DNA from 2 places in the Shewanella sp. MF05956 genome. Region 2 is predicted to be linked to the other one. Evidence: riboswitches for the same ligand, from Rfam matches in the RefSeq annotation. Region 2 holds a riboswitch; the other holds the start of a gene.
What was found. Region 2 has a riboswitch for lysine ahead of lysC (lysine-sensitive aspartokinase 3). Riboswitches for the same ligand answer to the same signal wherever they lie in the genome.

Region 1: another riboswitch for lysine. It lies ahead of AC19MX_RS14565 (Na+/H+ antiporter NhaC family protein); the one in region 2 lies ahead of lysC (lysine-sensitive aspartokinase 3).

Annotation. Positions count from the first base shown of each region.
Region 1 is NZ_JCAYNV010000012.1:153,361-161,141, reverse strand. It holds gene AC19MX_RS14570 (thymidine kinase) at 76-654, opposite strand; gene AC19MX_RS14565 (Na+/H+ antiporter NhaC family protein) at 809-2,365, opposite strand; lysine riboswitch at 2,448-2,663, opposite strand; gene AC19MX_RS14560 (electron transfer flavoprotein subunit alpha/FixB family protein) at 3,123-4,046, opposite strand; gene AC19MX_RS14555 (electron transfer flavoprotein subunit beta/FixA family protein) at 4,048-4,797, opposite strand; gene AC19MX_RS14550 (H-NS histone family protein) at 5,233-5,643, shown strand; gene rcsF (Rcs stress response system protein RcsF) at 5,784-6,179, shown strand; gene tsaA (tRNA (N6-threonylcarbamoyladenosine(37)-N6)-methyltransferase TrmO) at 6,297-7,076, shown strand; gene AC19MX_RS14535 (acyltransferase) at 7,081-7,692, shown strand.
Region 2 is NZ_JCAYNV010000008.1:131,526-139,306, forward strand. It holds gene AC19MX_RS10670 (S9 family peptidase) at 1-1,882, shown strand, start outside; gene arcA (two-component system response regulator ArcA) at 1,966-2,682, opposite strand; gene AC19MX_RS10680 (DUF3293 domain-containing protein) at 3,362-3,802, shown strand; lysine riboswitch at 4,100-4,273, shown strand; gene lysC (lysine-sensitive aspartokinase 3) at 4,408-5,787, shown strand; gene AC19MX_RS10690 (succinylglutamate desuccinylase/aspartoacylase family protein) at 5,791-6,900, shown strand; gene AC19MX_RS10695 (site-2 protease family protein) at 6,979-7,781, opposite strand, start outside.

The DNA.
Region 1 (7,781 bases), on a different contig from region 2:
ATCAATAGTGACACACAAAAAAGCCGCATCAATTAACTTGAAGCGGCTTTTTTATTCGGTCAAGTTAGGTTTAATTTAATCCCACAAAAACTCACGAAAATGCTTGCGACAAACCGACTCGTAACTCTCGTTACCGCCAATGGCAACCTGCTCGCCTTCACGCATTGGTTTACCGTCATGATCAAGACGCACCACCATGTTAGCTTTACGGCCACAATGACAAATCGTTTTAAGCTCAACTAATTTGTCGGCCCAGGCTAATAAATATTGGCTACCAGGAAATAATTCTCCTTGGAAGTCATTACGAAGACCGTAGCACAATACAGGAATATCCATGTTATCGACCACATGGGTAATCTGCCTCACCTGTTCTTTACTCAAAAACTGGCTTTCATCAATCAATACGCAATGAATTTTTTGTTCATTATGAGACGTCGAAATTAACTCTATTAAATTATCAGTACTACCAAATACCTGCGCATCTGTTTCGATACCAATACGTGATGATACTTTACCAACACCATAACGATTGTCTATCGATGCCGTCATCACTAAAGTATGCATTCCGCGCTCGCGGTAATTATAAGAAGACTGTAGTAATGAAGTCGATTTACCGGCATTCATTGCCGAATAATAAAAGTACAGTTGCGCCAAAATTATGCGTCCTAATAGTTGGTCTGTTTATGTTGCATATAGTAACTGTTTTAACATGACAACGACAAACAAAAATGCCGTATTCGTTATGAGTACGGCATTTTTAACGACAGCAACACAGGCTGTATTTATCGATTAATCTTAAGACTAACGATTATTTTTTTGCCCAAAAATGCAATATCACGATGCTAATAACAAACAACACACTACAACTAATTAAACCTGCCACCAATGAGCCCGTAAAACCTAAAACGGTATAACCGACTAAGCTAATAAACGCAGTGATGAGTGCGTAAGGTAATTGAGTCACCACATGGTCAATATGATGGCAACTGGCGCCTGTCGATGACAATATAGTGGTGTCCGATATCGGTGAGCAATGATCGCCAAATACCGCGCCAGACAACACCGCAGCCAACATTGGCAACATCATGGTACTGTCACTTCCCATTGCCATGTCTGCGGCAATAGGCAACATAATGCCAAACGTACCCCAACTTGTACCCGTCGAAAATGCAGTAATACCCGCTAACAAGAATAACACTGCTGGAAGTAAGGCAAATGGAATATTGTCAGTGGCTAAACTTGCCATGTATTTACCGGTTTCAAGCTGACCAATCACACTCGCAATCGTCCATGCAAACAGTAAGATATAAATAGCCGGCAACATTGAGCGTGCGCCCACAGTCATGCCTTTGACTAACATCGACCATTCGACTTTCTGCTGAATGGCAAGTCCTACGGTAGCAATAAAGCCAACAAGTGAGCCAAAGAATAGTGATGAACTGACATCGGTATTTTCAAATGCACCTAATACGCTAAAGGGTAACTCGCTTGCGGCGAGTGAGTCTGCGCCACTTGATACCATAAAATACACGGTCGCAAACACTAAGATAGCAATCGGTAAAAATAGGCCAATCACTTTACCGGTATCGGCTTCAGGTAAATCCGTTGCCGCGCCAGGAGGCTGGCCTTTAGTTTCGTCAAATAAGTTACCACGAAGCGCATTAAGCTCATGCTGGCGCATCGGGCCAACATCTAGACTAAAAGCGGCAACGCATAGCAATAATAGCAACGAGAATACCGCATAAAAGTTCATTGGGATCATTTGCACAAAAACACTTAAATGACCCGCATCTGCAAAACCGTGCGCCGTTAAAATACCGCCAATGAGTGCAATAATGTATGCGCCCCAGCTTGAGACCGGTGAAATCACACAAACAGGCGCGGCAGTAGAATCAAGAATATAGGCCAGTTTAGCGCGCGAAATATGATAACGGTCAGTAATAGGACGTGAAATAGAACCGACCACCAAGCTGTTAAAGTAATCGTCAATAAACACCACGCAGCCCAAAAACATGGTCATTAACTTGGCGTCACGCTTATTACGAATGTGCCGTTTAGCCCAATCAGCAAACGCCCTCGCTGAACCACTTACCGTGATTAATGCTGTGATCATCCCCAATACAATTAAGAAACCAAGGATATACACATTCCAACTATTTAGGGCTGCGTCTTTCCACACTAACTGACTGACGGTATTGGCAAGATATTCACCACTGCCAATCATGGAAAAATCGGTTAGCAATAGCGCGCCTAAGAGAATACCTACCCCTAATGAAAGCAGCACTTTACGGGTAAAAATAGCCAAGGTAATTGCCACAAGTGGAGGCAAAACTGACAGTGCCGAATCGGCATAACTTATTATCATAATTTAATTATTTCTTCGTTGAATACGAATAGGGAAAAACTAGAAATAAGGCTAAACATACACAGAAAGTATATGCGTTAACGTTACTAGTAGCACTCCACAGTCATACCCATTTAATATGAATATCATTTTTTTATCATGTCGATAAAAACACTATGACAGTGCAGTCCCTTTCGAGAACGGCACCAACAAATGAGGGCGATCAACTCATTTATTTCGGCATTGCATCCTTTTATGCTGAATTATTGGCATCACCCAATTCAACATGACTCTTATGCAATGCACCTCTACTTTTGCTGCTTGTAAAAACACACATTACAAATAGCGCCGACATACAATCATAAATGGCACATTGTGCGCCAGCAATAAGCGCTAAACTGCAGCATAAGCAACAACAACGTTAACTTTCCCTACAATCTAACAGCATTAGTTTAACGTTTTTAAATCAAATGCACACTAGTGTACTGGATACAAAAACAGCAACCAATACCAATCCGCATTAAATAAGTGACCACTCAGAATACGTCAAGCGGTTTTAGATTAAGGCGTCGCTATTGCGTCACGGTTGTCCCCTTTCAAATAGCGAGACCGCAGAACAAAAGCTGATGGGGCATTCTTTATTAACGCCATGGCAGCATAAAACGGTCAATAAAAAAGGTTTCTACCGATTAAGTAGAAACCTTTTATTATCGAAAGCACACTATCAAGCGATAAGTGACTCTAACTGGAGCAAACTGCCCTGGTTAAACTGCCCTGATTAAACTAAATTGTTTAATGCAGGCACAGCCTCAAATAAGTCAGCCACTAGACCATAGTCAGCCACCTGGAATATCGGTGCTTCAGGATCTTTGTTAATGGCCACAATTACTTTTGAATCTTTCATACCGGCAAGATGTTGAATCGCGCCAGAAATACCAACAGCAATGTACAAGTCAGGTGCCACAATTTTACCCGTTTGACCTACCTGTAAATCGTTAGGAACAAAACCAGCATCGACTGCGGCACGTGATGCACCAACAGCAGCGCCTAACTTATCGGCAAGTTGTTCAAGAATACCAAAGTTTTCGCCACTGCCCATACCACGACCGCCAGAAACGATAATGCCAGCATTACCTAGCTCTGGACGAGCAGATTCTGTTAGGGCTTGCGATACAAATTCAGTCCGAGCGGCAATCACTTGGCTTACGTTGACGGTATCAGCACTGCCAGTAGAAGCAACGGCATCAAACGCACTTGAACGCACTGTCATGACTTTCTTAGCATCTAAACTTTGTACTGTCGCCAATGCATTACCGGCATAAATTGGACGGACAAACGTGTCACTACTGACCACTTCTATCACTTCAGAAATTTGTGCCACATCTAACAGCGCCGCAACGCGAGGTAAAGTATCTTTACCTATACTGGTTGCCGCAGCTAAAACGTGTTCGTAATCGGCAGCAAGTTCAACCACGAGTTTCGATACATTTTCTGCCAGTTGCGCGCTATATTCAACGCTGTCTGCAACCAATACTTTACTCACACCAGCAAGGCTTTGTGCTGCAGTAACCGCTGCGCCACAATCTGCGCCAGCAACAAGCACATGAATATCACCACCAATGGCCGCTGCAGCACTCACTACTTTTGCCGTATCTGATTTTAAACTGACGTTATCGTGTTCCGCTAATACTAAAATAGCCATGTTAGATCACCTTCGCTTCGTTTTTTAACTTTTCGACTAACTCTTCAACTGAAGACACCATAATTCCGGCTTTACGGTCCACCGGCGGGGTCACTTTAATGACAGTTTGATGAGCTTTGAGGCTAACACCCAAATCAGCAACCGATAAGGTTTCTAATGGCTTACGTTTAGCTTTCATGATGTTAGGCAATGAAGCATAACGAGGTTCATTTAAACGAAGGTCAACGGTGACAATAGCGGGCAAAGGCATTTTTAAGGTTTGTAAGCCGCCATCAATTTCACGGGTTACTGTAACCATGTCGCCATCAAGCTTAACTTCAGACGCAAATGTTGCTTGAGGCATGTCCGTTAATGCAGCTAGCATTTGACCGGTTTGGTTGTTGTCGCCATCGATAGACTGCTTACCAAATATGATCAATTGAGCTTGTTCTTTTTCTTGTACCGCTTTTAACAGCTTAGCAATTGATAATGGCACCAGCTCTTCATCAGTTTCAATATGAATCGCTCTGTCTGCGCCCAGTGCCATTGCCGTTCTTAACTGCTCTTGAACCACTTTGGCTCCTACACTTACCACAATCACTTCAGTGGCAATGCCAGCTTCTTTTAAACGAACGGCTTCTTCTACTGCAATTTCGCAAAATGGGTTTAACGCCATTTTAAGGTTGGTCGTATCAACATTTGTGTTGTCAGCTTTTACCCTGACTTTCACATTGGCATCGACTACGCGTTTAACAGGCACCAATATTTTCATAGGTTTTCCTTACTACACCTTCAATGTATGTGGACAACACACTGGCGTTTGCCAATGCAAGATGGGATTACTTTACGTCCTGTTAACGTTAACGTCAACAAAAGTCAAACGCTTGTTTAGATTTATTTACCTTCAAGCTGGCAACCAAACTAAACAACATTTAAACAATAGAGGGTTAACAATTAAGATTAAATAAAAAATATTAGACATTAAAGGTAATTTAATTTGATCCTATAACGAATAGTTTCTATTATTACGCTAATATTCAGTATTATTAAACAGTGTATCGGTAACGTTGTGGGATTTAATCTCATCAATATTAATAAAAACGGCCTAAATAAACCATATGCGATACTGAAATTTACCTTGTAAGTTGAACAACTTGTCTTTTAAACATTTTATTTTTAATAATAAATCATTAGGAAACTAAACAACATGAGTGACTTTCTAGATATTTTAACCCACGGTCGTCGTTTTAAAGCAGCAGTAAAAGAATTGTCTCTTGATGATTTACGTGACACTGCAGTTAAGTTAGAAAAAATTATTGCTGACCGCGAAGATGAAGAGAAATTAGAACTTGAAGCCAATGCAGAACGTAATGCACGCATTGCTGAAATTTTAGCGCAAATTGAAAACAGCGGTTTATCAATTGAAGATTTAGGTGATGTGACTTCTGCACCTAAAGCGGCAAAAGCCAAACGCGCTCCACGTCCAGCAAAATATCAAATCACTGTTGACGGTGAATTAGTTAAATGGACTGGTCAAGGCCGTATGCCAACCGTGTTCAAAACACAAATTGAAAGCGGTAAAGATATCAAAGAATTCTTAATTCCTGGTATGGAATAAGTTTTTCAATAAGCTATTTATTGATTAACCATAAAAAGGGCTTACTTAGGTAAGCCCTTTTTATTTGACAGCTTTATCATCACCAGAAGACAAGGTAAACTTAGTAGTTGATTCCTACTCTTTCATTAAAGGCTACGGCTATGAATTTTTCTGTTAAACACGCATTGGTTTTTTCGGGCTTCGCACTTTTATTGACTGCCTGTGCAAGTGATTATGTATTCAAAAGTAATTTAGACGGTAAGGCTATTAACGAATATTTTAAAGTGGGTGATGTAGTTTTATATGACGGTGAAGTTCAACCTAAAGGTCATTTTGAAGTATTAGGTTTAGTTGAAGGCGAAGCTTGCCAAGAAACCGCCAAAGATACTCCACCACAGATTTCTGATGCACGCAGTAACGCAAGACGAGCGGCGGCTGACTTAGGAGCCAATGGTTTTGTGGTTAAAAGCTGCTTTGTGATCAACGAACCTGATAATAGCTGCTACAGTCGCGCGCTTTGTGTTGGCCAGGCAATCAAAACAGCTGACGTTAAATAACCCACGACAGGGTAATATCACCTAGCCGCTAGACCATAAATGACATGATTTATCACAATATTACTCATCATGTTATTTATGGACTTTACTCCTACATCAGCTTATTTCAGGTATTGCATGACCCAAGATGCCGAACGCACTCATAAAGATAAATCTCAAACCAATGCTTCTTTTAGCAACCAAATCAATGCTGTTGCTATTTGCCGGACGCCATATAAACAAAAGTTTGGAATACCACGTCAACCCGGTTTAGTTAATGCGACAGGGTACATTGAGTTTGAACCCGCGTTTAATCATGTTGATGCGGTTCGAGGAATAGAGCAATATTCTCATTTGTGGTTATTGTTTTGCTTTCATGAGAATTTAGCTCAAGGCTGGAAAACCACAGTACGCCCTCCTCGCCTTGGCGGTAATGAAAAACTAGGCGTATTTGCTACACGCTCTACATTTAGACCTAATGGCATCGGTCAATCCGTTGTTAAGCTTCACGGCATCGTCACTCGCAAGGGCAAAGTATGTTTGGCTATCTCTGGCATGGACTTATTAGACGGCACCCCCATTATTGACATTAAGCCCTACATCCCTTTTTCTGATGCCATTTTAGATGCCAAAGGCGGGATAGCCCAGGACGCACCGTTACTGATACCGGTCAGCTATACCGATATTGCAACGACACAAATTGCGCACTATGCAGCGCAAGAGCAATACCAGGGCTTACATGAGCTCATTGAAGGTGTGTTGTCTCAAGATCCTCGCCCTGCCTACAAAAAAGCCAAAGACGACCCTAAGTTATACCAAGTGGCTTTATATGATTTAGATATTTTTTGGCATATCACACCTCATGGAATTGAAGTGTTAGAGCTGAAACCGACTCAAGTTGAACTGCTTAAGGATTAACGTCATGGCAGAGATTGACTATCAAACTCAGCACAAAAAGCGTTTATCTTGGATGCCTTGGCTGTATTTTTCATTAAAACCTAAACACTTGTTGTGGGCCAAGCCCTGGCAAGATGAAATTCAACAGCAACTGAGTCAACTCGAAACCGTTCATATCGGCGAGCATTGTTTTATCGCACCACAGGCACAACTTTTTGCTGAGCCTGGTCGTGATATCGCCATTGGTAATCGATGCATGATTGCAGCAGATGTGTTCATGCACGGGCCAATAGTCCTAGGTAATGAGGTAGCGATTAATCATGGTTGTAGCTTAGATGGCGGGCGAAATGGCATTAAAATAGGTCATCAAACGCGTATTGCCAATAATGTCACTGTTTATGCATTCAATCATGGCATGTCTCCTGATACTCCAATATATCAACAACCCGCAAACTCTAAAGGTGTGATTATCGGCGAAGATGTTTGGATTGGTGCCCAAGCAGGCATTGTCGATGGTGTAACCATTGGTCATCATGCCGTAATTGGTATGGGCAGTATTGTCACAAAAAATGTAGCGGACTATGCCATTGTGGCCGGTAATCCTGCTCGAGTGATTGGTGATAGGCGAGATAAATAATCACCTAATACTCATAAAGCACCATAAAGCCTTATTTTGAGTCGAATTAGCAGGTGACATCATTAATGCAGATGCTAAAATGCCCTCAT
Region 2 (7,781 bases):
ATACTTTTGGTCTGAAAACAGCCAAAGTATTTTAATTCCAGCTGCTGGGCAATTGTATTTATATGATGTCGCTAGCAATAAAGTCATAGAGCTAAACACCGGTGATGGCTTTGCAACAGATGCGCGCTTGTCGCCTAAAGGTCGTTATGTGTCGTTTGTACGCGATCAAAACCTTTATGTGTTAGCGCTAGACACTCAAAAAGTCGTCGCATTAACCACCGATGGCAAAGGTGCGATCAAAAATGCCATGGCTGAGTTTGTCGCCCAGGAAGAAATGGACCGCATGACAGGTTATTGGTGGGCACCCGATGAGTCCGCAATCGCGTTTACGCGCATTGATGAATCCGGTGTTGAGTTAGTCACCCGTAATGAAATATATGCCGACGGCATTAAATTAACTGAGCAACGCTATCCTTATGCAGGCAAAGCGAACGTTGAAATTGCCCTTGGTGTGGTGACTTTACAGGATAAGAGCATCAACTGGATTGATATAGGCAAGCAAAAAGACATGTATTTACCGCGTGTTGAATGGCTACCCGATAGCAAGCATGTGTCTTTTCAGTGGCAAAGTCGTGATCAACAAACACTAGACTTACGCATTGCTGCATTAAGTCAACCTGACCAGGCTAACACCGTGATTGAAGAGCGCAGTAAAGCCTGGGTAAATCTGAATAATGACCTGCACTTTTTAAAGCAGCAGTCTGCATTTATTTGGGGATCAGAGCGAGATGGGTTTAATCATCTGTATTTGTTCGACTTACAAGGTAAGCTGCTTAAGCAATTAACCCAAGGTGACTGGGCCGTTGATGCACTTGAGTTTGTCGATGAAGCCAGTGGTTGGGTGTATTTTAGTGGTCGTAAAGACAGTGTTGTCGAGCGTCACTTATACCGGGTTAATTTGCAAAAGGGCGCTGATTCAATCGAGCGAATTAGCCAAACGGCTGGAATACATGCTGCGGTATTTGCCGATAAGAGTCCGGTTTATTTAGATTACTTTAATAGCCTCCAGCAACCACCACAGATCAGCTTACACAATGATTCGGGTAAATTATTAGCCTGGGTTGAGCAAAACGAGATTAATCAAAATCATCCTTTATATGATTTGGCTGGCTTATGGCAAATGCCTGAGTTTGGCCAATTAAAGGCAGAAGATGGTCAGCCATTAATGTACCGTTTATTTAAACCTGTACCGTTTGATGCTAATAAAAAGTATCCAGTTGTAGTACGTGTTTATGGTGGACCGCACGCACAGTTGGTGGTGAACAGCTGGAGTGAGGCGGATTATTTTACCCAGTACTTATTACAGCAAGGTTATGCCGTATTCCAATTAGATAACCGTGGCTCGGCCCATCGTGGCACTGAGTTTGAGTATGTGATTTATCAAAATATGGGGGATGCCGAGGTAAACGATCAAAAAGTGGGTGTGGATTACTTACGTAGCCTGCCATTTATTGATGGCGAAAATGTGGCAATTTATGGTCACAGTTACGGCGGCTATATGGCATTAATGAGCCAATTTAAGGCGCCAGATTATTTTAAAGCAGCCATTTCAGGGGCTCCTGTAACTGATTGGCGTTTATACGATACCCATTATACCGAGCGTTATATGGGGGATCCTGAAACCAATAAACAAGGTTATGATGCCAGCAGTATTTTGCCATACGTCAAAAATTATCAGTCAGGCCTGTTGATGTATCACGGCATGGCGGATGATAACGTATTGTTTGAAAACAGCACGCGAGTATACAAAGCATTGCAAGATGAAGGTAAATTATTCCAGATGATGGATTACCCAGGGTCTAAGCATTCCATGCGTGGTGAGAAAGTGCGTAATCACTTATATAAATCGTTAGCTGCATTTTTAGACCAGCAATTGAAATAACATATTTCGTGAGTTTATCGCTAAAAGCGGGCATAAAAAAACCAGGTTAATCACCTGGTTTTTTATTGGGTAACCTTAAAGGATTAGCCTTCTAAGTCACCACAAAAACGATAGCCTTCACCGTGAATAGTCGCGATGATTTCTGGCGTATCGGCTAAGCTTTCAAAGTGCTTACGGATACGACGGATTGTCACGTCAACAGTGCGGTCATGCGGCTTTAATTCGCGGCCAGTCATTTTTAATAATAAATCAGCACGCGTTAAAATCTTACCTGGGTTTTCAACAAAGTGAAGCATCGCACGGAATTCGCTGCGTGGTAGCTTATAAGACTCACCTTGTGGATTCACTAAAGAACGGCTGTTAATTTCTAAGCTCCAGCCGTTGAAACGGTAATATTCAACAGAACCTTTTTCTTCAGTTTCTGCAGCAGCACTATTAACGCGAGTTAATAGGTTACGAGCACGAATCGTTAATTCACGTGGGTTGAAAGGCTTAGTGATGTAGTCATCGGCACCAATTTCAAGACCAAGGATTTTATCAACTTCGTTATCACGACCGGTTAAGAAAATAAGACCGATGTTATTAATTTCACGTAATTCGCGAGCAAGTAATAATCCGTTTTTACCTGGCAAGTTAATGTCCATAACCACTAGGTTAATTTTATTGTCTTGCATGGCTTTGTGCATTTCTGCGCCGTCGTTAGCTTCGGTAACGACATAGCCTTCAGCTTCAAAAATACTGCGTAATGTATTACGGGTTACTGCTTCGTCTTCAACAATCAGAATGTGTGGGTTTTGCATGATATTTACCTAATTTTATAAAATTCGACTCTAGCGATAGGCTAGTAAGTTGTAATCGCGCATTAATTAACGCTGATACTCCAGTATTTTTTTGGTGTTTATCTATGTCTGCCCTGAATAAAACACTCTTATAAACTCGTAAGATGTAACGCTATGTATGGTTACTGAGTTGTCTTGCGTATATTAACGCTCATTACGCAATGCAATATGCAGCTGCATAATAAGTAAAAAACTTGCCAAAAGGCTTACTACTATGAATACGATTTATAGAGATAGTTCCATATGTTGCAAACTTATTTATACGTATTACTGTTTATCCCTTTGCTTTATCAAATGTAGAACATAAAACGTTTGGGTGTAAACTAAGCACACAAAATTGTGATTAATTACCAATAAATGCGTTTTAAACGCCAGCCCTCGATACATTTAGCAAGCGATGTTATTGGTTTCACTACAGTGCTTTACTAGTAGGTGACGTTATTGTACTCGTTTTAGGCATTTGTTAACAAATTAAATGTTAAAAAATTAATATAACAGTCAAGTATATGAAAGATTAATGTTGTTAATGCCATAATATTTAAGGATAAATAAATATTATACTTGTGACTGACATCACAAACCTTTAAGAATTCATAAGGCTTTGCTAAACTGATTTTGGTTTAATTGACGAATTAATATTATGGAAAATGTTATAGATACACTGTGGCATCACTATCAAAGTACACATTTTTTGTTCACTCAACGCCTTTCTCATGATTTCCCGTTTGCTATTATTACCGCCCACAACCCCAGTGGCTTATTACTCTCCCCGAGCCAAAATCGTTTACTAGATCGTCAGCTCCAATCCAAAATTCAACAATACAACAGTCCATACCGAGCACTCATTGGTGCAGCACCTGATTTGTCGCATATGGAAAAAAGTTGGGCTATTTTTATTGATAAAGAACAGGCGCTTGAATTGGGTAGAGAATTTAATCAACATGCCATTTATTATGTTAATCAAGGATTATTATCACTTATTGCCTGCATTGATCCGCTGATGCCAGAAGTCGATATGGGAGCTTTTAATCAGCGTTTACGCTTAGTAAATGAGTTGCCTGATATTAGTTCGCACCTGTAGTGTTTAGCTGTTAAGAGTATAAAACTGTGCATCACTTGATTTTTTAGATCTTTATTTAAGACAATAAAGTTTAATTGTCTCTTTATTTTGCCTTTAAAGGTTGTTTGGTCCATGAAAATGGCTATTTTTCATCATTATGAACAATCTAAAATGATGTTTTTGAGATTGCGAAAATAAGTATCCTTGAGCGTCATCTTTGCCACAAAGATGAATAAAATAAAAATAGCGTATTTTTACAACGATTGTTGATTGACTTGTTAGTGGGTTTGTTGCTATTTTTCAAGTCCCTCCTTCGGGAGGCACAGAAGAGGAGCGTTAACTAGGTAGTAAGTTTGAGGATGCCAATCCGATGACAACTTATGATGGAGATTAGCGCCGAGGTATCAAATTGTGTGGCACACATTGATATCGGTCGTATAGGCTGAATCCTAACGATTGTCACCTGTTTTTTGGTGGAGAGCTTCTGGTGATGATTGCTGTTTCCCTTCTTTAAGGGTGCGTTATCTTAGCACCAGGCTCTTCGAACGTAGTGTGTTCGGAGTGTATATCATGTTAGTCAATTACTTCTTATTTTGTCGTCTTTCGCCAACCGCGGAGGCATTCGTATGAGCACTGTTTCTCAAGATATTCGTCCAGAATTAGTCGTCGCCAAATTTGGCGGTACCTCTGTTGCTGATTATGCATCGATGAGTCGTTGTGCTGACATTGTGTTAGCCAATCCTGCCACCCGTTTAGTGGTGGTCAGTGCGTCAAGTGGCGTAACCAATTTACTGGTCGAGTTAACTCAAGCAAATGTGAATGACGAGCGCCGCTTAGCGTTGTTAAAGCAAATTGCACAAATTCAATATGCCATTTTAGATGAGTTAGGGCGCCCGCAAGATGTGGCCGCGAGCATCGATAAAATTCTGAGCCGCATGTCGGTATTAAGTGAGTCGTTAGAACTCGATCGCAGTAAGGCGATTATGGACGAATTGCTCTCTACTGGTGAGCAATGTTCATCGATTTTGTTTTCTGCGGTAATTCGTGAAAAGGGCACCGCATCGGATTATTTTGATGTGCGCCAGGTGCTTCGCACCGACAGCCATTTTGGCCGTGCAGAACCTCATATTGAAGCCATAGCCTCGTTATCTGGTGACTTGTTAAAGCCGTTGCTGGCGAATTATGTGATAGTCACTCAAGGGTTTATTGGTGCAGATCAAGATGGGCGCACAACCACTTTAGGCCGTGGTGGTAGTGACTATTCTGCAGCGTTACTTGCTGAAGCATTAAGTGCCACAGCGGTAGAGATTTGGACTGACGTTGCCGGTATTTATACTACCGACCCAAGGTTGGCACCTAATGCACGCCCCATTCCAGAGATCAGCTTTAATGAAGCGGCTGAAATGGCAACTTTTGGCGCTAAAGTATTGCACCCAGCGACCATTTTACCCGCGGTAAGACAAAAGATTCAGGTGTTTGTAGGTTCCAGCAAAGCGCCTGAAATGGGCGGGACATGGATCCGTCATCAAGTTGAAGACACGCCCGTTTTTCGCGCGGTGGCATTACGTCGCGACCAAACGCTATTAAACCTTCATAGCCTGCAAATGCTCCACGCACAGGGGTTTTTAGCGGAAACCTTTGCAACACTTGCACGTCATAAAATCTCGGTAGATTTAATTACAACCTCAGAAGTGAACGTGTCGTTAACGCTGGATAAAACCGGTTCAGACTCGAGTGGCCAAGGCTTATTGAGCGAGCCATTACTGCAAGAGCTATCGCAGCATTGTCGTGTCCGTGTTGAGGATAATTTAGCGCTTATTGCCATTATTGGTAATCGCATTGCCTCTACCGCAGGTATTTGCAGTCGCGTCTTTAAAGTGCTTGAAAACCACAATGTGCGGATGATTTGCCAAGGTGCGAGCCCACATAATTTATGTGTATTGGTATCTGAATCTGAAGCGGCGCAAGTGGTTAATGCTTTACATCAAAATCTGTTTGAGTCGTAATTGATGAGTAAGGTAATACAGTCGAATATACAAGTTGGGGAGCTTGCCACAGGGCAAGCGCTCACCATACCGCTTTATGATTTTATGGGTGCTAAAGCGTCTGCGCCGAGTGTTTACATTCAGGCCAATGTTCACGGCGCTGAAGTGCAAGGTAATGCAGTGATTTATCAGCTGATGACCTTACTTGAAGACTATGACGTACTAGGGGATATCAAGCTGGCACCTCTGGCTAATCCGCTGGGCATAAATCAAAAAAGTGGTGAGTTTACTTTAGGCCGGTTCGACCCCATTACTGGGGTTAATTGGAATCGGGAATATTTTGACCATAAAGTCGATTTAACTACCTGGTATGCAAAGCATCAACACTTGAGTAATGCCGCGTTATTCGATGCCTATCGAGTGATGTTAGTTGAGTCGTGTCAAGCAAGGCTTAACCAGCCTTTTGGCATAACGACAGGCCATAGGCTAGCCGTAAGCTTACAATCTATGGCACATCAGGCTGACATTGTGCTGGACTTACATACTGGGCCTAAGTCTTGTAAGCATTTATATTGTCCTGAATATGACATTGATGCTGCACGTTTTTTCTCTATTCCCTACACCTTGGTTATTCCCAATAGTTTTGGTGGCGCGATGGATGAAGCGGCATTCTGTCCTTGGTGGCAGTTAACCGATTTTGCCGCTCAACAAGGGCGTGACTTTACGGTACCCGTGTCAGCGTTTACGCTAGAATTGGCTAGCCAGGAGCGTATTGATTTAGCTGATGCATTGGAAGACGCTAAAGGTATTTTGGCGTATTTAAGTCATCGAGGGGTGATCCGTGAAAAAATCGAGCCAGCTCAAATGGCGCGCTTTGGCTGCTACTTAAAAGACTATAAAAAGTTTCATGCGCCTAAAGCGGGATTAATTGAATATTGCGCTGTGGTAGGCCAACCGCTCGATGCAGGACAGCCATTAGTGAATATATTGCGTATGGATTTGTATGGCACCGATGACGCGCATCAAGTGATTAGTTTGCCAATGGATTGTGTGCCCATTTTGCATTTTGCTTCTGCATCTGTGCATCAAGGCACTGAGTTGTATAAAGTGATGACCAATGTGTTTAGGTTATAAACGAAAATAATAAAAACGCCTGCATTTTGCAGGCGTTTTTGTCTGTGACGGAATGAAGATGCACGAGAGGCCTTGAGATTAACTGCCAAGGATTTGCAGTGGAATAGACAGCATGTCGTCACCAGAACTTGCAAAATACCAAATGATACCAACCAAGCTTGCTACCGTTAACAGATACCACACTGTTGAGAATATTTGTCCGTAACGGTCGAGCGGCAGCAGATGGCTTTGATGCCTGCCACGCCATTCAAATACAATTTCAACACTACCAATCAGCAGTAAAAAACCTAATAGAGCAAGGCCTAGGCTATAGCTGATAAAAACCCCTACAGCGGCGCCTAAAATACAGGCTATTAGGCCAACCAGGCTGTTCATTGAAAAGCTAATACTCTTTAAAATATGACCGCCATCGAGTGGCAAAATCGGCAATAAGTTAAATAAGTTCAGCAATGCGTTAAAACTGGCCAGTCCGGCAAAAAACACATTACCGGTGATCCAGTACAGGCCTAAACTAATGACGGATAAAATCAGTCCAAAAGTCGGCCCCATAATCGAGATATACACATCTTGCCAACGAGTATTAATACGCTCATCGCTTAAGGCCAATCCGCCGACAAACGGAATAAGGTAAATGCCTTTTGTTTTCATGCCAAAGTGTTTCATGGCCCTAATATGGCCATATTCATGAAACACTAAACAGCCGATAAGTGCCAATGCAAATTCTAGTGAGAATAACCAAGAGTAAGCTGCCACACTGGCACCAGCAAACAACACTTTAATCACTTTAGCACTTTTGAGGAGTTTGAATCCCAAAGATGCTAAGCCGACTACACTGAGCTTTTGCGTTTTAGCGACCGGAACTTCGGGCGTTTGTTTTTCAA